DNA from 3 places in the Acerihabitans sp. TG2 genome. Region 2 is predicted to be linked to each of the others. Evidence: predicted binding sites of a transcription regulator. Region 2 holds the regulator's gene; each other region holds the start of a gene.
What was found. The regulator CRP, encoded in region 2, controls carbon source genes, mostly activating them, when cyclic AMP is high. The targets are predictions, from matches to a motif close to ATGTGANNNNNNTCACAT.
Positions count from the first base shown of each region.

Region 1: a site for CRP is predicted at 2,165-2,182, ahead of SJI19_RS05240 (PTS mannitol transporter subunit IICBA). Genes of this name have one in related genera too.
Region 3: a site for CRP is predicted at 3,000-3,017, ahead of SJI19_RS00900 (glycoside-pentoside-hexuronide (GPH):cation symporter). Genes of this name have one in related genera too.

Region 1 covers NZ_JAYGJO010000004.1:162,481-170,327, forward strand. The annotation lists gene SJI19_RS05240 (PTS mannitol transporter subunit IICBA) at 1-1,907, opposite strand, end outside; gene SJI19_RS05245 (DUF3053 domain-containing protein) at 2,554-3,264, opposite strand; gene glyS (glycine--tRNA ligase subunit beta) at 3,653-5,722, opposite strand; gene glyQ (glycine--tRNA ligase subunit alpha) at 5,734-6,648, opposite strand; gene SJI19_RS05260 (N-acetyltransferase) at 6,743-7,174, shown strand; gene SJI19_RS05265 (LacI family DNA-binding transcriptional regulator) at 7,209-7,847, shown strand, end outside.
Region 2 covers NZ_JAYGJO010000009.1:10,529-18,375, forward strand. The annotation lists gene SJI19_RS10015 (ABC transporter ATP-binding protein) at 1-1,907, shown strand, start outside; gene SJI19_RS10020 (LysE family translocator) at 1,926-2,528, opposite strand; gene SJI19_RS10025 (YheU family protein) at 2,648-2,893, shown strand; gene SJI19_RS10030 (phosphoribulokinase) at 2,994-3,863, shown strand; gene SJI19_RS10035 (OsmC family protein) at 4,000-4,422, opposite strand; gene crp (cAMP-activated global transcriptional regulator CRP) at 4,735-5,367, shown strand; gene argD (bifunctional acetylornithine/succinyldiaminopimelate transaminase) at 5,490-6,716, opposite strand; gene SJI19_RS10050 (aminodeoxychorismate synthase component II) at 6,862-7,467, opposite strand; gene ppiA (peptidylprolyl isomerase A) at 7,493-7,847, opposite strand, start outside.
Region 3 covers NZ_JAYGJO010000001.1:188,192-196,038, forward strand. The annotation lists gene SJI19_RS00895 (glycoside hydrolase 43 family protein) at 1-1,386, opposite strand, end outside; gene SJI19_RS00900 (glycoside-pentoside-hexuronide (GPH):cation symporter) at 1,452-2,885, opposite strand; gene mnmC (bifunctional tRNA (5-methylaminomethyl-2-thiouridine)(34)-methyltransferase MnmD/FAD-dependent 5-carboxymethylaminomethyl-2-thiouridine(34) oxidoreductase MnmC) at 3,341-5,389, opposite strand; gene fabB (beta-ketoacyl-ACP synthase I) at 5,545-6,756, shown strand; gene flk (flagella biosynthesis regulator Flk) at 6,861-7,847, opposite strand, start outside.

The DNA of each region.
Region 1 (7,847 bases), on a different contig from region 2:
CTTTTGAGCAGCGCCAAGACCTCTTCCACCTCGGTGGTGTTAGTCAAACGGGCAATGACCGCCTCGTCGTCCAACGCATTGGTCAGACTGGTGATAACCTGAATATGCTCGTTGTTGCGCGCAGCAATACCGATGACCAGACGGGCAATATCATCCGCCTCGTCACCAAAACGCACGCCGTCAGGGTACTGACAGAATACCACCCCGGTACGCAACACTTTATCCTTGGCCTCAATGGTGCCATGAGGTACCGCAATGGACTCGCCCAAATAGGTGGACGTCAGCCGTTCACGATCCATCATGGCATCGACATATTCCGGCAGCACGTAGCCCCCTTTAACCAGTTGTTCGCCGGCAAAACGAATCGCCTGCTCTTTGTTATCCGCATGCTGGCCGAGGAAGATATTCGCCTCCGTCAGGCGGAACAGATTTTGTTCGCTATCTTCAAAACTGTCATCCAGCGTGGCGATCACCTTTTCCTGGTTGGCCTCATTTTTTTGCACTGCCACCAGACGTGCCACCAGATCGGTATACAGTCCGCTATCCAAAAAATTGGTCAGCGAAATATGTTGAGCCTGAGGCGCATGACGCATGGCGCGCTCAGTCAGATCGCGATGAGTTATCACCAGATCCACATCTTCGGGCAGGCTATTGATAGCGGTATTGGTCACGCTGATATTGGTTAACCCAGCCTCTTTGACTTTTTTACGCAATACCCCGGCACCCATGGCGCTAGAGCCCATGCCCGCGTCGCAAGCAACGATAATTTTGCGCACTGCGCTCAAATCATTGCCAGCGCCAGCGTTAACCGATGCGGTCAACCCTTTGGACTGAGCCTTCATATCTTTGATGCGACGGGTCGCGTCTTCCAAATCGTCGCCTTCTTTCACTTTCATACTTTTCAGCAATATAGAGGCCACTACAAATGATACGGCAAACGCCGCGACAACCGCTGCGATATTGGCAAAATAGCTGCCTTTTGGCGTCATCGCCAACACCGCCAAGATCGAACCTGGAGAGGCCGGAGATACCAGGCCGCCATGCAGTACGCTCAGTGTAAACACGCCGGTCATGCCACCCAGGATAACCGCAAGCAACAAACGCGGGTTCATCAGCACATAAGGGAAATAGATTTCGTGGATACCACCCAAGAAGTGGATGATAGCTGCGCCGCCAGCGGACTGTTTAGCATTGCCGCGACCAAAAAACATATAGGCCATCAGTACGCCCATACCTGGACCCGGATTGGCTTCAATCAGGAAGAAAATTGACTTGCCGGTTTCGGTAGCCTGCTGAATGCCCAACGGCGAGAAGATACCGTGGTTGATGGCGTTATTGAGGAACAGGATTTTCGCCGGTTCAACAAAGATTGATGCCAACGGCAGCAAATCGTGGCGTACCATCATATTGACGCCCAATGCCAGGGCATGCGAGAGGATTTCAACCAGCGGTCCGATAGCCAGGAATGCCACGATAGCTAGCAGCATGCCGATGATACCGGCAGAGAAATTGTTAACCAACATCTCGAAGCCGCTTTTGATTTTGCCGTCGACCATCCGATCAAAACGCTTGATTGCCCAGCCGCCCAGCGGACCCGCCATCATGGCGCCCATGAACATAGGGATATCAGCCCCGGCAATGACACCCATGGTAGTGATTGCGCCGACTACGCCGCCGCGTTCACCGCCAGCCAGTCGCCCGCCGGTGTAACCGATCAGTAACGGCAGCAGGTAGGTTATCATTGGGCCGACTAATTTAGCCAAGGTGGCATTCGGCGCCCACCCGGTCGGTATAAACAGCGCGGTGATGATCCCCCAGGCAATAAAGGCGCCGATATTCGGCATCACCATATTACTGAGGAAACGGCCAAAATTTTGTACTTTGACCTTGATATCCGAAGAAGACATAAACAAACACCCCTATTGATACGCGCCGGATCATAAGGGCGCGTGAAAATTGTTGCGACAGTGTTGCACAATCTGTCGGTGGTTCTATTAACAGCGCGACTCTACCACGACCCGATGACGAAGCGTACCTAGCGGTAAAAATGTGACAGAAATCACGCCATACCCCCCTGATATGGCCCTATATAGGTGATATTCATCACAAATATTTTATGTAAATAAAGCACAAGCCGTTTTTTTAGCCACTTCTGGATGAAAAAATGTGATGTACATCACTTATCGTGGTTGTGTATTTGTTTTATAAATGTGATTTACATCACAAATTATTTGCGGACTGACGCTCATTACCCCCTACAAGCCTGACTGCACAAGGCTCGGCCTTCAAAAAACCAAAGATGAGTAACAGGGTCTGTAAGAAATTTACCATTCATCCGGCGATCGTCTGGACGTAAAGGAGGGGTATGCGCGCAGGCTGTGACAAAAGCGTTAACGGCCGGTGATGACAGCGATGTCATTGAGCGCCTCAACGTAGTGGGGCAATGCGGGGAGCTGCCCCATTGCCGGTTAATTTACGCAATGGGACAACGGACGCCTGGCGTGTCCTCAGGCTAGGTTATGACAACGGCACCAGCGTTAGCGAAGGCGTGGCCTAGTGTACGCCAGCGGCGGCCTGGGCCTGTACTAACTGTTGCTGCTGGGTTTGTAAACCCGCCATCAGCTCATTGTACTGAGTCGCCTGCAACCGAGTGGGAAACGCGATGGAGTTGGCGCCGTAGGTGACTTGAGCACCTTGCATATTCAGAAAATTACCCACTTGAACCAACGTTTCGGATAACGTTGCGGCACTGGTCACCACCGGTGTCACATTCTGGGCTGGCTGGGTAACCAGCTTGGTATAGACCTGGGCATACAACGCTTTCAAATCATCAGGCTGCTTAAGCGCGACACGGGCATCATCAGCCTGTTTTTGCAAACGCTCAATTTGTGGCCCCAGCAGATTCAATGCACCTGCTGCTTGCTGTAAATCGCCCCGATGGGAAAGATAATCCTGCGGCACCCTGATCTGGTTAATTTGATCGAGTACCGGCATAAGGCTGGCGTTAACAGCCTGCGTATATTGTTGGGTGAACGTCAGCAAGACTTGATAATCGCTGACATAGGTACCGAATTTTTTCTTTTGATCCTCACTGAGGGTCGGCAAGCGTTCACCACCAGGCAGTATCGTGGTTTGCAGGAACTGCATAAACGCCTTACGTTGATCCGGTTCTTTATCGCCGCAGGCGGTAAGTTGCACCGCCAACAGTAGTAGTACTGGCATCATCAGCACATAGCGGTAATGCGCCAGTCTGTCCCTTAACATCATGACCAATACTCCCGTAAAATCATGTCTCTATTACATTGCATGGATGCCCGTGTGGGCACCCTGATGCGGATATGCTGCTAAGCCTATGCCCGTTATACCCAGGTTGCAGGTGCGTCGGCCTTCCTGCAACGCGAATTATTTAAGGTATATCCCCGTCATACTTCACGCTGCAGGTTCGTTGGCTTACCTCGCTCACCCCAGTCACTTACTAGAGTAAGCTCTTGGGGATTCACTGCGTCGCCGCCTTCCTGCAACGCGAATTATTTAAGGTATAGTCTCATTTCAAGCTTACAGCGGCGTCAAACGTCGCTTACAGCCGATGACTCGTCCGATCGGGCCACGCCAAGCGGCGGCGTTATGTTTCCACCACGCCGCGCCAACGCAACTATTGCAGCAACGAGATATCGGCAACCCGTAGGAACAGTTTTTGCAGCTGATCCAACAGGGTTAAACGGTTGATACGCACGGCATCATCGTCGGCCATCACCATGACCTGATCGAAAAACGCATCTACCGGCTCGCGTAGCGCCGCCAATTCTACCAACGCGTCCTGGTAGCGACCTTCGTCAAACAGCGGCTGCAGTTTATCGCGCAATACCGTCAGGTAGGTGGCTAACTGGATCTCGGCCACTTCCTTGAGTGTAGCCGCTTGTACGTCCTGGTTGAGCTTATCCGTAGCTTTAGCCAAAATATTCGATACCCGCTTATTGGCAGCGGCCAATGAGGCGGCGGCGTCCAGGGTACGGAAATAGCTCACCGCCTTCACCCTGGCGTCAAAATCCGCCGGGCGGGTAGGACGTCGCGCCAGCACCGCCTGGATGGTATCGACACTATGGCCCTCTTCCTGGTACCACGCGCGGAAACGGCCGAGCATAAAGTCGATCACATCATCCACCGCGCGCAAATTGCTCAGCTTTTCACCATACAACCGCACGGCTTGCACCGTCAGGGTTTGCAGATCCAGCGGCAACCGCTGCTCGACGATAATGCGCAGCACGCCCAGAGCTGCGCGACGCAGGGCAAATGGGTCCTTGTCGCCCTTCGGGTGTTGGCCGATGCCAAAAATGCCAGCCAGAGTATCCATTTTCTCGGCGATGGCTACAGCGCAGGAGACCAATGTGGACGGCAGCGCATCACCGGAAAATCGCGGCTGATACTGCTCTTTCAACGCCAGCGCCACTGCTTCGGGTTCGCCGTCGTGGCGGGCATAATGCATGCCCATCACCCCTTGGGTGTCGGTAAATTCAACCACCATATTGGTGACCAAATCACACTTGCTCAACAGGCCGGCACGGGCGGCTTGTTCAGCATCGGCACCCATCTGCTCGGCAATCCAGCCGGACAGCGATTCGATACGGTCGCTCTTATCGCGCAAGCTGCCCAATTGCTGTTGAAACAGTACGCTATCGAGACGCGGCAAACGATCCGCCAGCCGCACTTTGAGATCGGTGTTAAAGAAAAATTCGGCGTCCGCCAAGCGTGGCCGTACCACTTTTTCATTACCGGATATCACCTGCTGCGGATCTTTTGATTCGATATTGGCGACAAAGATAAAATGCGGTAACAACTGCCCCTGGCGGTCATAGACCGGGAAATATTTCTGATCACCTTTCATGGTATACACCAGCGCCTCAGGGGGCACAGCGAGAAATTTTTCCTCGAATTTCGCCGTGAGCACCACCGGCCATTCCACCAGCGAGGTCACTTCCTCCAGCAGGCTATCGGTCAAATCGGCAATGCCGCCGATCTCCCTGGCCGCCGCTTCAGCGTCACGCTTGATTTGCGCCTTGCGCAGATCATAATCGGCCATCACTTTACCGCGTTCAAGCAGCAGGGCAGGATATTGATCAGCGTTATCCAACGTCAGTTCCGCCTCGCCCATGAAACGATGTCCGCGCAGTATACGGGCGGAGTCGATCCCCAGTACCCGGCCCGGAATCAGCTCGTCGCCCAGCAGCATGGTCACTGTGTGCACCGGGCGGATAAACTGGGTATCGTTTTCCCCCCAGCGCATCATTTTCGGCACGGGTAGCTTAGCCAGGACAAGGTTCACCATATCGGCCAGCAGTTCTTGGGCACGGCGACCCTTCACTGTCGCCCGGTACAGCAACCATTCCCCTTTATCGGTGATGGTACGCTCAGCCTGCTCGACGGCGATGCCGCAACCGCGCGCCCAGCCTTGCGCCGCTTTGGTGGGCTGACCATTGGCATCGAAGGCCTGCGTTATGGCAGGGCCGCGTTTTTCAACTTCCCTGTCAGCCTGGGATGCACTCAGATCAGCGACTTTTAGCGCCAGGCGACGGGGAGAAGCGAACCATTTGATCTCACCATGGGGAAGATTAGCGCTATCAAGTTCAGCGCCGAATAACGTGGCAAAGGATTGCGCCAGGTGGCGGAGTGCCTTCGGCGGCAACTCTTCCGTACCGATCTCCACCAAAAAAGTATGTTGCGTCATGAGCCGGCCTCTTATTTCTCGTTCTTCTTGCACATCGGAAAACCCAAGGCTTCGCGCGAAGCGTAATAAGCCTCAGCAACGGCTTTGGTCAAGGTGCGAATGCGCAGGATATAACGCTGCCGTTCGGTAACTGATATGGCCTTGCGGGCATCCAGCAGATTAAAACTATGCGCCGCTTTCAAAATACGCTCATAGGCGGGCAGCGGCAGCGGATGCTCAAGCGCCAACAGCATCTGCGCTTCTTTTTCGTACTGATCAAAACAGACGAACAAGAAATCGACGTCGGCATACTCGAAGTTGTAGGTGGACTGTTCCACTTCATTTTGATGGAACACATCGCCATAGGTGGTTTTACCCAGCGGGCCGTCGCTCCAGGTCAGGTCATAGACACTGTCCACGCCCTGCAAATACATGGCCAGACGCTCCAGTCCATAGGTGATCTCACCGGTAACCGGACGACATTCAAGGCCACCCACTTGCTGGAAATAAGTGAATTGTGTCACTTCCATGCCGTTGAGCCACACTTCCCATCCGAGTCCCCAGGCGCCAAGCGTCGGATTTTCCCAGTTGTCCTCAACAAAACGGATATCATTAATGGTCGGATCCAGACCCACTTCTTTGAGCGACCCGAGATAAAGTTCCTGGATATTATCCGGTGACGGCTTGATGATGACCTGGAATTGATAATAGTGCTGCAGCCGGTTGGGGTTTTCACCGTAACGGCCGTCAGTGGGGCGGCGCGACGGCTGGACATACGCCGCGGCGATAGGTTCGGGACCGAGCGCTCGCAAGCAGGTCATAGGATGGGACGTACCCGCGCCGACTTCCATATCCAACGGTTGGATAATAGTACAGCCTTGACGCGCCCAGTAGTCCTGTAAGGTCAGGATCAAGCCCTGAAAGGTCTTGGGGTCAAACTTTTGCATGTTGAATTCGCACGCGATAAAAGTGGGTTTATTAAGAATGCGCCAGTATACCCTCTGGCGTTAAGATATACAGCCCAATTAAGGAGCTAAAGCGATGATTCGGCCGTTTCAATCCGACGACATACCTGAGCTGCTGGCGCTTTGGCTGGAAAGCACCACCCTTGCCCATCCGTTTATCCGGGCAGATTACTGGTTGGAAAGCCTGCCCCTGGTGCGGGACGAGTATCTGCCGCAATCCCTCAGTTGGGTGGATGAGCGTGATGGCGAAATGACGGGATTTATCAGTATCCTAATGGGGCAATTTATCGGCGCAGTATTCGTCGCGCCACGCTATTATCACCAGGGTATCGGGCAGGGGCTCTTGGCGCAGGCCAAACAGCGCTTTACGGTTTTGGCCTTGGAGGTCTATCAATTAAACCACCGCGCGCGCCATTTTTATTGGCATCAGGACTTTCGGCAAATCGGCAAAAATTTCAACGCCGAAACCGGCCATACTTTATTGACGCTGCAATGGCGCCGCCATTAACAGTTGTCGTTGTTAACACCAGGAGAAAAACGCCGTGAATCAATCAAAGGGAGCCAACGCCTCGGGACGCGCCACCATCAGCGATGTGGCCAAAGCCGCCAACAGCGGTAAAACCAGCGTTTCGCGCTATTTGAACGGCGAGCTCAACGTGCTATCAGATGATCTCCGCCAACGTATTGAAACCGCCATCGTGCAACTGAATTATCGGCCAAGCCAAATGGCCCGCAGTCTGAAAGGCGGGCAAACCCGGCTGATTGGGCTGATTGGGCTGATTATCGCCGATATCACCAATCCCTATTCGGTGGACGTTATGCGCGGCATCGAAGCGGCCTGCCGCCAGCGGGGTTTTACGCTGCTGGTGTGCAATACTAATAACGAAGTCAATCAAGAACGTCATTATCTGCAGTTGCTCAATGGCTATCAGGTAGAGGGGATTGTGGTGAATGCGGTGGGTATGCACGAGGACGCACTGGCGATGCTGCAGCAATCCTCTTTGCCAATGGTGCTAATCGATCGCAAGATCCCGGATTTTTCCTGCGATATGGTCGGACTGGATAATCATCAGGCGGCCACCATCGCCACGGAGCATCTGATTGAACAAGGCTTCGAAGCCATCATGTTTCTTAGCGAACCCCTGGGCACCGTTAATACGCGTATCGAGCGGCTTTTGGCG
Region 2 (7,847 bases):
CACTGCAAATTCGTCGCGGTACCCAGGTATTGTTGGATAACGCAACCGCCACGGTCAATCCGGGGCAAAAGGTCGGACTGGTCGGTAAGAACGGCTGCGGCAAATCAACACTGTTGGCGTTGTTGAAACATGAGATTAGCGCCGATGCCGGTAATGTCACTTTCCCCGCCAACTGGTCCATGGCCTGGGTAAACCAGGAAACCCCCGCCCTGGATGTGCCAGCATTGGAATATGTTATCGACGGTGATAGAGAATATCGTCAGTTAGAAGCCGAACTGCAGGCCGCGAACGAAAAAAATGACGGCCATGCCATTGCCACGGTGCATGGAAAATTGGATGTGATTCAAGCCTGGACCATCCGGCCGCGTGCGGCGAGCCTGTTGCATGGCTTAGGTTTTAGCCAGGAGCAGTTACAACAGGCAGTGCGCGATTTTTCCGGCGGCTGGCGTATGCGCCTGAACCTGGCGCAGGCACTGATTTGCCGCTCTGATTTGTTGTTGCTTGATGAGCCGACCAACCATTTGGATCTGGATGCGGTGATGTGGTTGGAGAAGTGGCTGAAAAACTACAGTGGTACACTGCTGTTAATTTCTCATGACCGGGATTTTCTCGACCCTATCATCAACAAGATCCTGCACATTGAACAACAGACGTTGAACGAATATACCGGCAACTACTCTTCCTTCGAGTTGCAGCGGGTCACCAAACTGGCACAACAGCAGTCGCTTTACCAACATCAGCAGGAAAAGGTCGCTCATCTTCAACATTATATCGACCGTTTTCGTGCCCAAGCCACCAAAGCCAAGCAAGCGCAAAGCCGGATTAAAATGCTTGAGCGGATGGAACTGATAGCACCGGCGCATGTGGATAACCCATTCCAATTCAAATTCCGCACGCCGGAGAGTCTGCCCACTCCGCTGCTGAGCATGGAAAAAGTCAGCGCCGGTTACGGTGAGCACACCATACTTAACTCCATTAAGCTCAATTTAGTACCCGGCTCACGCATCGGGCTGCTGGGCCGCAACGGCGCCGGCAAATCCACGTTGATCAAACTTCTGGCCGGGACCCTCGAGCCCCAGTCCGGCAAAGTCAGCCTGGCGAAAGGCATTAAATTGGGCTATTTTGCCCAGCATCAGCTCGAGTTTCTGCGTGCCGATGAATCGCCGCTGCGACATATGACCCGTTTGGCACCTCAGGAAACAGAGCAAGCGCTACGCGACTACCTGGGCGGATTTGGTTTTCGCGGCGACAAGGTTACCGACCCGACTGCCCGTTTTTCCGGTGGGGAAAAAGCCCGGTTGGTTTTGGCGTTGGTGGTCTGGCAACGCCCTAATCTCCTGCTGCTCGATGAACCGACCAACCATCTGGATTTGGATATGCGCCAGGCGCTGACCGAAGCGCTTATCGATTTTGACGGCGCGCTGGTCGTGGTGTCCCATGACCGGCACTTGTTACGTTCGACCACTGATGAGTTTTACCTGGTGCATGACGGTCGGGTGGAGTCGTTCGATGGCGATGTGGAAGATTACCAACAGTGGTTAATTGAGCAGCAGCGCCAAACCTCGCAGGACGTGGACGAGACAGAAAATAGCGCAGCAACCACCAATAATGCCCAGAACCGCAAGGATCAAAAACGGCGCGAAGCAGATTTTCGTAACCAAACCCAGCCACTGCGCAAAGACATCACCCGTTATGAACAGCAGATGGAGACGCTGGCAGCCGACCTGGCAAGCATTGAGAACGATCTGGCGGATTCGTCACTCTATGATAACAGCCGTAAGGCAGATCTTACCTTGTGCCTGCAGCGGCAGGCCAAGGTTAAGTCGCAGTTAGAGGAGGCGGAAACTGCCTGGCTGGATGCGCAAGAGCAATTGGAAACCCTGACCCGTGAATTCGCACAGGAATAACCGGGCTATCTGGGGTAGTCAACGCCAGATGAGCAGCACACAGGCCGCAGTCAACAAACCCATGGCGATGTTAAACGCCGTCCAGGCGCGTTTGCTGCGCAGCAAACGGCCAATAAACGTACCAAAACCCAACCAGATCACGCCTGAGAGAACATTTACGGTGATGATGCCGATGCTGATGGCGCCTACTGAGGTAATATAGGCATTGCCGCTCAGGCTGAAACTCGCCACCGCACCCAAGGCCATCAGCCAGGCCTTGGGATTAAGAAACTGTAACAGCCCGCCTTGGTAAAACGGGATGGGTCTGATGGGTGCATTACCCGCTTCCAGTTTTTCATACGCCGCGGTAGCAATCTTCCAGGATAACCAAAGCAGATAAACGCTGCCGGCGACTTTTAGTATGAAATGAAGGGCTGGATAAAGCATAATCAGGCTGCCAACGCCGAAGGCGACCAGCAGCAAAATGCATTGCATCCCCAGCATAATGCCCAACATAAGCGGTGCGGAACGCCAAAAGCCGAAATTTGCGCCAGAGGCGGTAAGCAGCATATTGTTCGGTCCTGGGGTAATCGCGGCAACCCATAAAAACCCGAGCATAGATAGAAAAAGACTCGTTTCCACGTTTCAGTGGCTCCCTAAATAGCATTACCGATCACGCGATACCCAATAGCGCTCAAACCACGGGAAGCGTGACGGGTATATAATCATGAACGATAACGGGTAATTCGGGACATAATTACATGATTATTCCATGGCAACAAATAGATCCTGAAACGCTGTATAACCTGATTGAATCTTTCGTATTACGCGAAGGGACCGATTATGGCGAACAGGAAAAAACGTTGGCGCAGAAAGTCGACGATGTAAAACGCCAACTAGAACGTGGAGAAGCGGTGGTCGTCTGGTCGGAACTCCATGAAAATATTAATATCATGCCACGCAGCCAGTTTAACGCCCAGTCGCAGACACCGTCCAAAGAGCAGTAACGGGCTGGCACGTCACAGTGAAACATGATAACAATTATCATGAGCTTGATAGCTCGGTGTTTGTTAATCACGCAGCCTTTTCATCCAGCGCAGGATTATCATGTCAACACAGCATCCAATTATTGCCGTCACCGGCTCCAGTGGAGCCGGAACCACCACCACCAGTGTGGCTTTCCGGAAAATATTTCAGCAGCTCACTATTCACGCCGCAGAGTTGGAGGGCGATAGTTTTCACCATTTTACCCGGCCGGAGATGGATCTGGCGATCCGTAAAGCCCGGGATTTGGGGCGTCATATCAGCTATTTCGGTCCAGAGGCCAACGATTTTAGCTTATTGGCACATACCTTTGAGCGCTATGGACTGACCGGCCAAGGAGAGTCGCGCAAGTATTTGCACACTTATGACGAAGCCGTGCCTTTTAATCAAAATCCCGGCACCTTTACGCCTTGGCAACCCTTACCCGAATCCACCGACGTCTTGTTCTATGAGGGTCTACATGGCGGCGTGGTCACCGATCATCAGGATGTTGCACAGCATGTAGATTTGTTGGTGGGTGTGGTTCCCATCGTCAATTTGGAATGGATCCAGAAACTGGTGCGGGATACCGGGGAGCGCGGCCATTCCCGTGAGGCGGTAATGGATTCCGTAGTGCGTTCCATGGAGGATTATATTAATTACATTACCCCACAATTCTCCCGTACCCATATCAACTTTCAGCGGGTACCCACGGTAGATACGTCCAATCCGTTTGCCGCCAAGGCGATCCCCTCACTGGATGAAAGTTTTGTTGTCATTCATTTTCGCAGCTTAAAGAATATCGATTTACCCTATCTGTTGGCCATGTTGCAGGGGTCGTTTATTTCCAATATTAATACCTTGGTGGTACCCGGCGGAAAAATGGGCCTGGCCATGGAATTGATCATGGGACCGCTGGTGCAACAATTGCTGGAAGGAAAACAGATTCAATAAGACGCGGCACCTTGGTGCCACACCTTATCCGCCAAGGGGGGTTGGCATGGACATAGCCTGCCTTGTGATCTGTGGGTAGCGTTGCGACGGTCTTGGCGTCACTATCTCAACGCATGTCAACGTATGGCGACGTTTCCTAAGCGTGGGGGACAAGCGTCTCGCCGCGCACTTCAAAACTATGGGTCATTCGCACCGACTGGCCCAGCATCAGCGACACAGAACAGTATTTTTCCGCTGAAAGCGCTACCGCCCTTTCGACTGATTTGTCGCTAAGATCGCTGCCGGTTACGATGAAATGTAGATTGATATAGGTAAATATACGCGGCGCCTCGTCACGACGTTCAGACGTCAGTTTCACTTCACAGTCACGTACATCCTGCCGCCCTTTTTGTAAAATCGATACCACATCTATCGCACTGCACCCACCAACCGACATTAATACCATTTCCATAGGACTCGGCGCCTTTTCTCCGGCATTGCCATCCATTAAAACCTGATGGCCCGAGGCGGACTCACCCATAAATGACAATCCCTCGACCCACTTTACCCGTGCTTGCATGAGATGACTCCAGATGAAAAGCGTTACACCAGACTACATATTTGTCTGAAAAGTGGCAATGTTAGCGAACATACATCATGCTGATGCAAGACAACAGAAGACACTGCATCAAACCTATGTTAAAAACAAGGTTGGATCGGCTCATTGATAATGAAAGGGCAAGAGTCCGATCAGAACATCACTAAAACCAGACCCTAATATGTTCCCTTACGTCGCTCCGTTTACTGCGGAGTAAGAGAAATAGCACAGCGTCGTAATAGGGAATACGCTGTCCTTCATCAGGACAGCGATGACAAAAGAGGATAACAACGAATGGTTCTTGGCAAACCGCAAACAGACCCTACTCTCGAATGGTTCCTGTCACATTGCCATATTCATAAGTATCCATCGAAGAGTACGCTTATACATCAGGGCGAAAAAGCAGAAACGCTTTATTACATCGTTAAAGGTGCCGTCGCGGTGCTGATTAAGGATGAAGAAGGCAAAGAGATGATCCTCTCCTATCTTAACCAGGGGGATTTCATTGGTGAACTAGGCTTATTCGAGGAAGGTCAAGAACGTAGTGCCTGGGTACGGGCGAAAACCGCCTGTGAAGTGGCCGAGATTTCATATAAGAAATTTCGCCAGTTGATCCAGGTGAATCCGGATATATTGATGCGTTTGTCCGCACAAATGGCCAATCGTTTACAAGTCACCTCCGAAAAAGTGGGTAACTTGGCATTTTTGGACGTTACCGGGCGAATTGCCCAAACCCTGTTGAATCTGGCGAAGCAACCCGATGCCATGACCCATCCCGACGGTATGCAAATCAAGATTACCCGTCAGGAAATAGGCCAGATCGTCGGCTGCTCGCGTGAAACGGTAGGACGTATTCTGAAAATGTTGGAAGATCAAAACCTCATCTCCGCGCACGGGAAAACTATTGTCGTTTACGGTACGCGCTGATAGTGTCATAAAACGGGCGTGGTGCCTTGCGCCACGCTTTTTTTTCGTGAGCTCGTCGTTAGCGAATACGTTGTCGCGCCGGTTAAAAGAACGCCGGGAATAACGAACACCCGGCGCACCGCTTAGTCATCAGCGCCGACAACCTTGGCCACGGCTTTTTCAAAGCGCGCCATGCCCAGTTCAATATCGTCGAACCCCACCACCAGCGATGGCGCAAAACGCATCACGTCCGGACCGGCGACCAGCAGCATCACACCTTCAGCCGCACTGGCATGCAGGAATTCGCGCGCGCGCCCATGGTACTGGGGCTGTAACGCGGCGCCCAATAGCAAGCCCATACCACGGACGTCCTCAAACAGATGGTATTTTTGGTTTATCTTCTCCAGGGCGCTGATAAAGCGGTCGTGTCGTTCATTGATGCCCGCCAGCACTGCCGGCGTATTAATCACATCCAAGGCGGCTTCCGCCACCGCACAGGCCAGTGGGTTACCCCCGTAGGTGGTGCCATGGGTACCTACCGTCATCACCGAAGCAATATCTTCGGTGGTCAGCATGGCGCTGATGGGAAACCCGCCACCCAAGGCTTTTGCCGTGGTCAGGATATCGGGCAACACGCCGTAGTGCATATAGGTAAATAACTTGCCGGTGCGCCCCATGCCACACTGTACTTCATCCATGACCAACAGCGCCTGGTATTCATCGCACAGATCACGCAATCCCTGCAGGAACTCTGGTGTGGCAGGCATAATGCCCCCTTCACCCTGAATAGGTTCGACGACAATCGCGCAAGTATGATCATCCATCACGGCTTTTACCGCAGCCAAATCGTTGAACGGTACGTGGACGATATCCGCCGGTTTTGGCCCAAAACCATCGGAATATTTAGGCTGTCCGCCCACCGAGACGGTAAATAGCGTGCGGCCATGAAACGCATTATGAAACGCAATAATTTTCGTTTTGTAGGGACTGTGACGGGTGACAGCATAATGGCGAGCCAATTTGAATGCCGCTTCATTCGCCTCACCACCCGAGTTGGCAAAAAACACCCGATCAGCGAAGGTCGCATCAATCAATTTACTGGCCAGGCGCAGCGACGGTTCGTTGGTGAAAACATTGCTGGTATGCCACAGCGTCTCACCCTGTTGTTTTAGTGCTGCAACCAGTGCAGGATGGCAGTGGCCAAGTGCGGTTACCGCGATGCCGCCGGAGAAATCTACATACTCCTTGCCATCCTGATCCCATACCCGGCTGCCTTTCCCTTTTACGGGAATAAACTGTGCCGGCGCATAAACAGGCAGAATAACCCGATCGAAAGTTTCCCGTGTCACTGCGCTATCATCTTTTTTCATAAGCTTTTTACCCGGTTCGTCACAAAAGGATTAATGAAATTATAATCATAAAATATGAATAAAAAATCATTTTTCTGCAATGTTTTATTGCTGATTACCTAAAAAATTATCCGATGACGCATTGAACCTTAGCGGCAGACGTTCCTCAGTATTCCGTGGCGTCGGTCGCTAAAGCAGCGTGGTTAAGAAAGTTTTCCAGCAGTAGGTGCCCTTGCTCGCTAAGAATGCTTTCTGGATGAAACTGTACACCTTCGAGCGGCAAGGTTCGATGGCGGATCCCCATGATTTCATCCGGGTGTCCTGCTTGCTGACTCCAGGCGGTGACGTCAAGACACGCTGGCAAGCTGTCCGGGGCAACCACCAGAGAATGATAACGCGTTACCGTCAATGGACATACCAAGGTGTGAAACACCCCGCGACCATCGTGGCGGATAACCGAGGTTTTACCGTGCATGACCTGCCGGGCGCGCACAATTTTGCCACCAAAGGCCTGTGCGATGGCCTGATGTCCCAGGCAAACACCGAGAATCGGGATGACCCCGGCGAAGTGCCTGATAGCAGCCAGTGATATGCCCGCGTCGTCCGGCGTGCCGGGCCCAGGAGAGATCACCAGGCGCTCGGGCGCCATGCGTTCGATATCGGCAATGCGTAGCTGATCGTGGCGCCACACCTCAACCTGTGCGCCAAGCTCGCAAAAATATTGGTACAGGTTATAGGTAAACGAATCGTAATTATCAATGATCAGCAGCATGGGCGCGGAGCTCCAGCATATTTCGCTACGGCAGGACCACTGCCGACAGGATTTTAATGGGTTTTATCGGAACATTTTGATACGGCCCAACGTTTTTCGTTGGAACCTGCGCGATTTTATCGGCAACATCCATGCCTTTGATCACTTTACCGAATACTGCATAGCCAAAATCACGCTGGCCGTGGTCCAGAAACGCATTATCGGCAATGTTGATAAAGAACTGGCTGGTAGCACTGTCCTTTTCAGAGGTACGTGCCATAGCCACGGTGCCGCGCAGGTTGCGCAGTCCGTTATCCGCCTCGTTTTTAATCGGCGCCTGGGTGGATTTCTGCGTCAAATCTTGATTAAAGCCACCCCCCTGAATCATAAAACCGGGAATG
Region 3 (7,847 bases), on a different contig from region 2:
ATCTTGTCCTACGACAATGCGAAAATAGGCTGGCGCATCGACCGGCCATGGACAAATATGCTGTGTCTGGGCATTGACTTCTCCTCGATCCCCGACCCAGCCGGTACTCCAGGTCAAAAAAGAGTTGCCTTCAGAAAGACTTAATCCCAAGCAGGCATAACGCTCGCCATAAATAACTACGCCGGTTTGATCTCCATTGTTTTGCAGTCTGGGCTGCATTAGGGTGGTAACAATAAATTCTCGCGCCGGAAATTTCTGCAGTAAAAAATTGGTGGTATCATAAAAGGAAGGCTGGCCATCACGCCACGGCATGGGTTGGCATGATAAACTAAGACCCGTGTTATCCAGGCGGAACCACTGACGCTGTGGATTGGCTTGCCACTGCCATTGTAGGCCAAGACGATCAGATGAAAAATCATCCGATCCCTGAGGTTGTTTCGAAGAGCTAGATTGCGCGACAGCCGGCTTTAACCAACGTAACACCGGTTCGCCGGGTCCAACGTTGTCAGTAGCACAACCTATAACCGGCCAGTCATGTTGCCAATGCAGGGGCTGCAAATGAACCACGCGACCATATACCCCCGCATCCTGAAAATGCAAAAACCACCCCTCACCGTTCTCTAGCTCAACCCAGCCGCCCTGGTGTGGGCCATTGACGGCACTGTCCCCTTGGTGCAACACGGTTTTACTTTCATAAGGTCCTTGCAGGCTGCGAGAACGAAGTACCGTTTGCCAACCGGTGGCCACACCGCCGGCTGGAGCGAAGATATAATACCAGCTGTTACGTTTATAGACCTTTGGTCCTTCAAGGGTTGGCAGGCTTACGCCACCATCAACAATGATTTTACCTTCATCGAGCAGTGATAACCCATCTGGAGACATTTCGCAAAGCTGCAGCTTATGTTTTATGCCACTGCGACTATAAGCAAAAGCGTGCACCAGCCATGCGCGGCCGTCATCGTCCCAGAACGGGCAAGGGTCAATCCATCCCTGCACGGATTTTAGACAGTGAGGTGTCGACCACTCGCCAAGAGGATCGCTGGCGTGGCACATAAAAATCCCCTCATCCGGGGTACTGAAAAATACCCAGAAACGACCGGCATGAAAACGTATGCTTGGAGCCCAGACACCTTTACCCGGCGCAAATGTTTCATAAGGCGCGAGCTCGAGTCTCTGGAATATATGATTCACAATTTGCCAGTTAACCAAATCTGTTGAATGCAATAAGGGCAGCGCGGGCATGTGGTTGAAACTGGACGCCACCAGGTAAAAGTCGTTCCCTACCCGTACGACATCGGGATCGGAATAATCAGCGTGCAGAATCGGGTTTTGATAGGTTCCATCGCCCATATCCGGGCACCAGGGTGGTGAGCCGACGTTAGACATCGATTTTCATTCCTCTGAAATAAGTTTGGCTTGTGTAATATGCGGTTTTCAGCAACATTCTAGGGTTAGTGGTGGTTAACCAACGGAGCATCGTCGCTAATGATAGGCTCAATTTGCAGCGCGTCGTTACGTTGTTGGCGCTGCGCCAGATCCGACTGGATGGTCTTCATTGTGACGTCATCCAATTTATAAAAACGCGTGAGCCAGTACAGTACTAAATAGGACAATGATGGCCCGACGGTCAGCAAGCCGATAATCCCGGTGGAGGCCAGCGCGGTTTGTGTCGGTGAGCCGGCCTGGTAGCCAAACCAGCCGAGGGAAAAACCGACCAGCGCGCCCGCGACGGCCATGCCCAATTTCAACGCAAATAGATTGCCGGAGAAGGAGAGGCCGGTAATACGTCGACCGGTTTTCCATTCGCCATAATCAGCGGCATTGGCCATCATATTCCATTTGAATGGCTGATACATTTGATGAAAAAATCCAATCAGGAAATACAGCGGAAATACTATGCTAAGCCATTTTGGCGGCATAAAAAACATAATAAATCCGAACACCACCAATAATAAATTGATGTTTTTAAACATGCTTATCGCGTTAAACCGTTTGGCGAAAAAACCCGCCGCCATTGCGCCAAGTATGGTGCCGATAACGCTGGTGGTGATAAATGCTGTTTTCATGGCGGTTCCGGTCAAATCGCTATGTTGTGGGTCGAGCATTAAATATGTGGCATAATAAAGTGTGGCGGCGCCGCGCATAACACCGGCCATGCTGGAAAAAAATGTAATAATGGCCACGATACGCCATTGGTCGTTGGACAATAAATTTTTAAGATCGCTTAGAACGCTTTCGTTGCCTTTTTCCTGTGGGTAAATTTGCTCACGGGTGGAGAAAAAACACACAAAAAGCATAATAACCGCCAACGTACCCATCACCGCCATGGTGTATTGGTAGCCCAACTGTTTATTGCCGCGGCCAAAATAATCCACCATCCACAGCGTGCCGATAGACACTACCAGCCCAGCGGCGGATGAAATGGTAAATCGGTAGGATTGCGCTGATAAACGATCTTTTTCATCGGAAGTGATAACGCCGCCCAACGAGCAATAGGGGATATTAATAAAGGTGTAAAACAACATCAGTAAGGTGTAGGTAATATAGGCGTAAACCAGCTTGCCGGTGCCGGTGAGATCCGGTGTGGTAAAGGTCAATACCGCAATTACCGCGTAAGGGACGGCAAACCAAACCAGCCACGGACGGAAATGACCCCAGCGGGTTCGAACCCGATCCGCTAATAGGCCGGTCAACGGGTCTGAGATGGCATCAAGCAAACGGGTGACCAAAAACATAACGCCGACCGCAGCGGCTGAAATACCATAAATATCGGTATAAAAATAGGTCAAGAACATCGTAACGGAAGAATAAACAATGCCACAAGCGGCATCTCCCATGCCAAAACCCATTTTTTGCCAAGTGGTTAACTTTTTTATTTCTGTCATTATTACTCTCCAGGGATAATGTAGGAAATACCTGTTGAAAACACCTTCAGTGTAGGGAGAGTGTCCGGTAAGAGAAATTCCAAATTCAGTTAACAGCTTTACGATTTTTGTTATATGCGATAGATGTCACAATTAGGACAGATCGTACAGTGAAAAAAAGTTAGGTTATAATGATGAATATGACAAAAAAACTTAAATAACAATTAGATATATAAGGTATACCAAAAGATAAGCAGTCATATAACTTTTTTGACTATCGATAAAGGAGTGCGTTGGATGCCCTGAAATGTGTAATAAATATGCGATTATTCACACTACCACGGGGTTATTAGAAATAGATATTATACCAATAACCTGTGAGCGTGGGGTCAGCAGTACAGCAGCAAATCAGTATGGCAAAAACGCGTTGCCGCAAGCCAATCAACCGAGGACGTCCTTACCCCGATGCACTGGTGTTAAAGGGGGCGGCCTTTGACGAGTTTTCTGATCCAAAACCGGTTAGGGCTGAGCGCCACGGACTGATCCACGCTGAGCGGTAGCGGTTCGTCGAAGATTTGCCCCGCCAATAGCTCTGCCGCCAGAGGCGCGGTGCATAAACCTCGTGACCCTAGGCCTCCCAACATAAACAGGTTGGCATGAACCGGTGCATCCACCGTAGGGGCGCCGGATTTTCGTTGCTTGGCCCAATCGCCGTAGGCCTGCAGGGTGGCCTCATAATCGGGCACATTGCCTACCATGGGTAAATGGTCACGCGCGCTGCTGCGCACACCGCAGCGTGCTTGTGCCGCCCCCACATCCACGGACAACGCCCAGGGCTGGTCGGGTACGCTGGCCAGTAGACGATCGCGGTTCTGCTGCTGCTCTTGCGGGCGGTAGTCGACGTTATCGTCATCGCGATGGGCGCTGGCTCCCAGACAGTGCGTCTGATACCCGGGGCTGGCGGGTGTAAGGTAACCGTCATAGCACAGCACCTGCTTCAAGGGGGCCAGGTCCGCCACTGCGGGAATATGGCTTACCTGGCCGCGTACGTTGGTCAGTGGCAGCGGCGCGGTAATGGGCCATTGTAGCAGGCGGTGACCGTTAGCCAATATCACCGCGTCATGGTGGGCGGTGCCACCCTGGGCGAAGTCCAGTATCCAGCCGTGCTCGCCACCGGTGAGATGCTGTACTTCATGGCCATAGTGAACTGTCAGCCCCCGGTCTTGCGCCAGCCGCAGTATTTCGGCGGTAAGCTGTTGCCCATTAAGCCAGCCGCCCAGCGGATAAGTGGCGCCGGCACAACCGGTTTCTACGCCGGTCAGCGCGGCCATCTCACTTTCAGCAACGCAATGGACCAGTTCCTTGGGCCAGTCCGCCGCCAGGATGTGGTTTAGTTTGTTTTGAGCGCGTTGATCATAAGCCAGTTGTGTTACGCCACACCACAGATGCTCAAACACCATGCCTTGGCGTGCACACCGCTGGTAAGTTGCCAGCGCGAAGGGAAAAGCATTGGCGAAAAACGCAGATAATTCATCGTCTTCGTTATTTAACAGAGGATACAAGGCGCCTTGTCGATTGCCTGACGCGCCTTGCGCCGGAGCCATATCGGCACAATATAAACTCACCCGTGCTCCTCGTCGTTGCAGGGCCAATGCGCTAAGCGCGCTGGCGATGCCGCCGCCGATAATCGCCACGTTTTCAGGGTGGGTGGCGGCGCGGCGTCGATAACAGGGCAACGTGGGGTTACTGTCGGGCAATGCTGCGGTATTTTCGAGCGGCTGGGCTTGGGGGTTCAGGATGCCAGCCAACATTTCCCGCTTACGGCCGAACCCCACTCTTTTGCCAACATTGAATCCGGCCTGCAGTAACCCGCGTCGCACAAACCCGGCCGCAGTGAAAGTGGCGAAAGTGCCCTGTGGGCAGGCAAATCGGGCCATGGACTGAAACAGCCCTTCGCTCCACATGGCAGGATTCTTGGCTGGGGAAAAACCGTCAAGGAACCATGCGTCCACGTGACCGGCCAGGTTGGCATCCATTGTCGGTAATAGGGCGTTGACCTCGCCGTACCAGAGATCGAGTGTGATCGTCTCTGCGCCGAGGATCAATCGGTGGCATCCCGGCGTGGCTAAGGGCCATTGTTGGCGTAACTCGCACGCCAATGCCGCCAGTTCAGGCCAGTGAGCATGGGCCAATGCTGCGTCATCCACCCGCAACGGGAACTGTTCGACACTGATAAAATGCAGTCGCTTCAGTTGATGAGCCGGGTTCTGGCGCCGAAAAACAGCAAACGCCTGCCATAAGGTGAGAAAATTTAGCCCAGTGCCGAAGCCGGTTTCCGCCACGATAAATACTGGCCGCGAATGGTGAATGAACCGCTCGGGCAAGGCGTTTCCGGCCAGAAAAACATGGCGGGTTTCTTCTAGCCCGTCTTGATCGGAAAAATAAACGTCATCAAACTGTCGGGATACAGGTGTACCGTTTTCATTCCAGTTCACAACAGCATGGTTGATTGGGGCGTGATTCAAGGCTACAGGCTCATTTATTAGGGAGTGAGTGGATTCTAACGAGGTGTGCTTTATGGCGCAAATTTCGCAAACATCGTCTGATCGGACTTGTTCAGCTTACAACTGTACGCTAGAGTGCGTCACAGAATCTCATATAAAAATACAAGAGGTATTAAATGAAACGTGCAGTGATTACCGGCCTGGGGATCTTATCGAGTATTGGTAATGACCAGAAAGAAGTCCTGGCATCTCTGCAACAAGGTCGCTCCGGAATTACTTTCTCTCAGGAATTGAAAGATTCTGGTATGCGTAGCCATGTTTGGGGCGACATTAAACTCGATACTACCGGGCTGATTGATCGTAAAATTGCGCGCTTTATGAGTGATGCTTCCATTTATGCTTACCTCTCTATGGAACAGGCGATTAAAGATTCAGGCCTAGAACCCAATCAGGTTTCCAACGATCGTACCGGGTTGATTGTCGGGTCCGGTGGCGGATCCCCGCGTAACCAGGTTGCTGGCTCCGACGGCATGCGTGCGCGTGGTTTGCGTGGTGTGGGACCTTATATGGTCACCAAAGCCATGGGGTCAGGCGTTTCCGCTTGCCTGGCAACGCCGTTTAAAATCCGCGGTATCAATTATTCCATCAGTTCTGCCTGCTCAACCTCCGCGCACTGTATTGGCAACGCGGTGGAAATGATTCAGTTGGGCAAACAGGATGTGGTGTTCGCCGGCGGCGGTGAGGAACTGTGCTGGGAAATGGCGTGCGAATTTGATGCCATGGGTGCGTTGTCTACCCGTTATAACGAGACACCGACCAAGGCATCGCGGACCTATGATGTCAACCGCGATGGTTTTGTTATCGCCGGTGGTGGTGGTATCGTGGTGGTAGAAGAACTTGAACACGCGCTGGCGCGCGGCGCGCATATTTATGGCGAAATTATCGGCTACGGTGCTAATTCAGACGGGGCAGACATGGTGGCGCCTTCTGGTGAAGGAGCGATCCGTTGCATGAAGATGGCGCTCAAAGATGTGGATACGCCAATTGATTATCTCAATGTGCACGGTACCTCAACGCCGGTGGGCGATCTTAAAGAGCTCTGGGCCATTCGGGAAACCTTCGGTAGCCAGCATCCGGCGTTTTCTTCCACTAAGGCCATGACCGGGCACTCCTTGGGCGCGGCCGGCGTGCATGAAACCATTTATACCCTGTTGATGTTGGAACACGGATTTATTGCCCCGAGTATCAATATCGACGAGCTCGATCCGAATGCCGAAGGCATGAACATCATTACCACGATGACGGAACGTCCGCTCACTACGGTTATGACCAACAGCTTTGGTTTCGGCGGTACCAACGCGTCGCTGGTGATGCGCAAATACCGCTAGTCTACGATACGCACTCGGGTCTCGCCCGCTAAAGTCCCCCGGCGTCCAGCCGGGGGACTTTCTCACCTAATGCCTTCCCGCCGCAATGTGCCTCTGTTGCGGCCTCATATCAACACCCAAATCAGCACCAGTACCGCGAGCAGCGCCGCGCCAACAATCCAACGCGAGCGGGTTAACCCCGGGGTTCTTTCCACCGGTACGGTGGCAATAAGCGGACTTAAGGCGGGTTGCAGCAATCGACTGTCGGTGGTCTGATGCTGGCTTTGTGTGCGGGTCAAGCGATGAAGAAACAAGAACTGCATCACCGCACTAACTTGGGCGGGCGTCAATATGCTTTGCGGTTGCGCGTTGAAATGGTGCAGACAGTAATCCGCTATCGCCCGTTGCTCGTCGTCGTTGGTCGGCTGCTTAAACACGGCCTGGACTGAGGATAACGTCGGTGCAGTTTGCTGCGATAGCGTCATATGGCCCTGCAAAAATTGCATCAGCAGTTGGTAATGGCGGGCCGGGATGGGATCGCCGGATTTTAGTCCCATCATGGTCATGACGCTTTGCCTGATATCCGCCGGTGATTCACCGGTGAGCGCGGCCAGACGAATGATTTGCTGGTTTAGCGCATGATGCTCGGCCGGCAGCAGCGTTCGGTCGGTTATCGCGGTCTGCGGCGGCTGAGGGATATTCAGTTGGCCATTTTGCAGCAGCGCCACCACCTCCAGTAATTGCGCCGGCTCCAGTTGACTTAATACGGTGTGACCGAATTCGCGGCGGATATATTCGCTCACCGCCTGGCGGTTATTACCCTTGGGCAGTAGATCCGTCAGCTGTTGCATCAGTTGACGACCACCGTGGGTTTGCTGGGCCTGTTCGAGGCGGGTTTGCAAAAATTGCTCTGCCGGTTCGAACTGGCGCGCAGTCAGCTCACTGTCATTGGTGATATGCAATTGATGACGCAAGGCAGCCCAGATTTCCGGGGTTTTGCTATTGCTCAGCGTCATGATCTTGATAATCAATCGTTCCAGCGATGTGCGCTGTGCCGTGGTGAGCGGTTTTTCGCCATCTTTCCCAACACCGACAGATCCGCCGGTTACGGC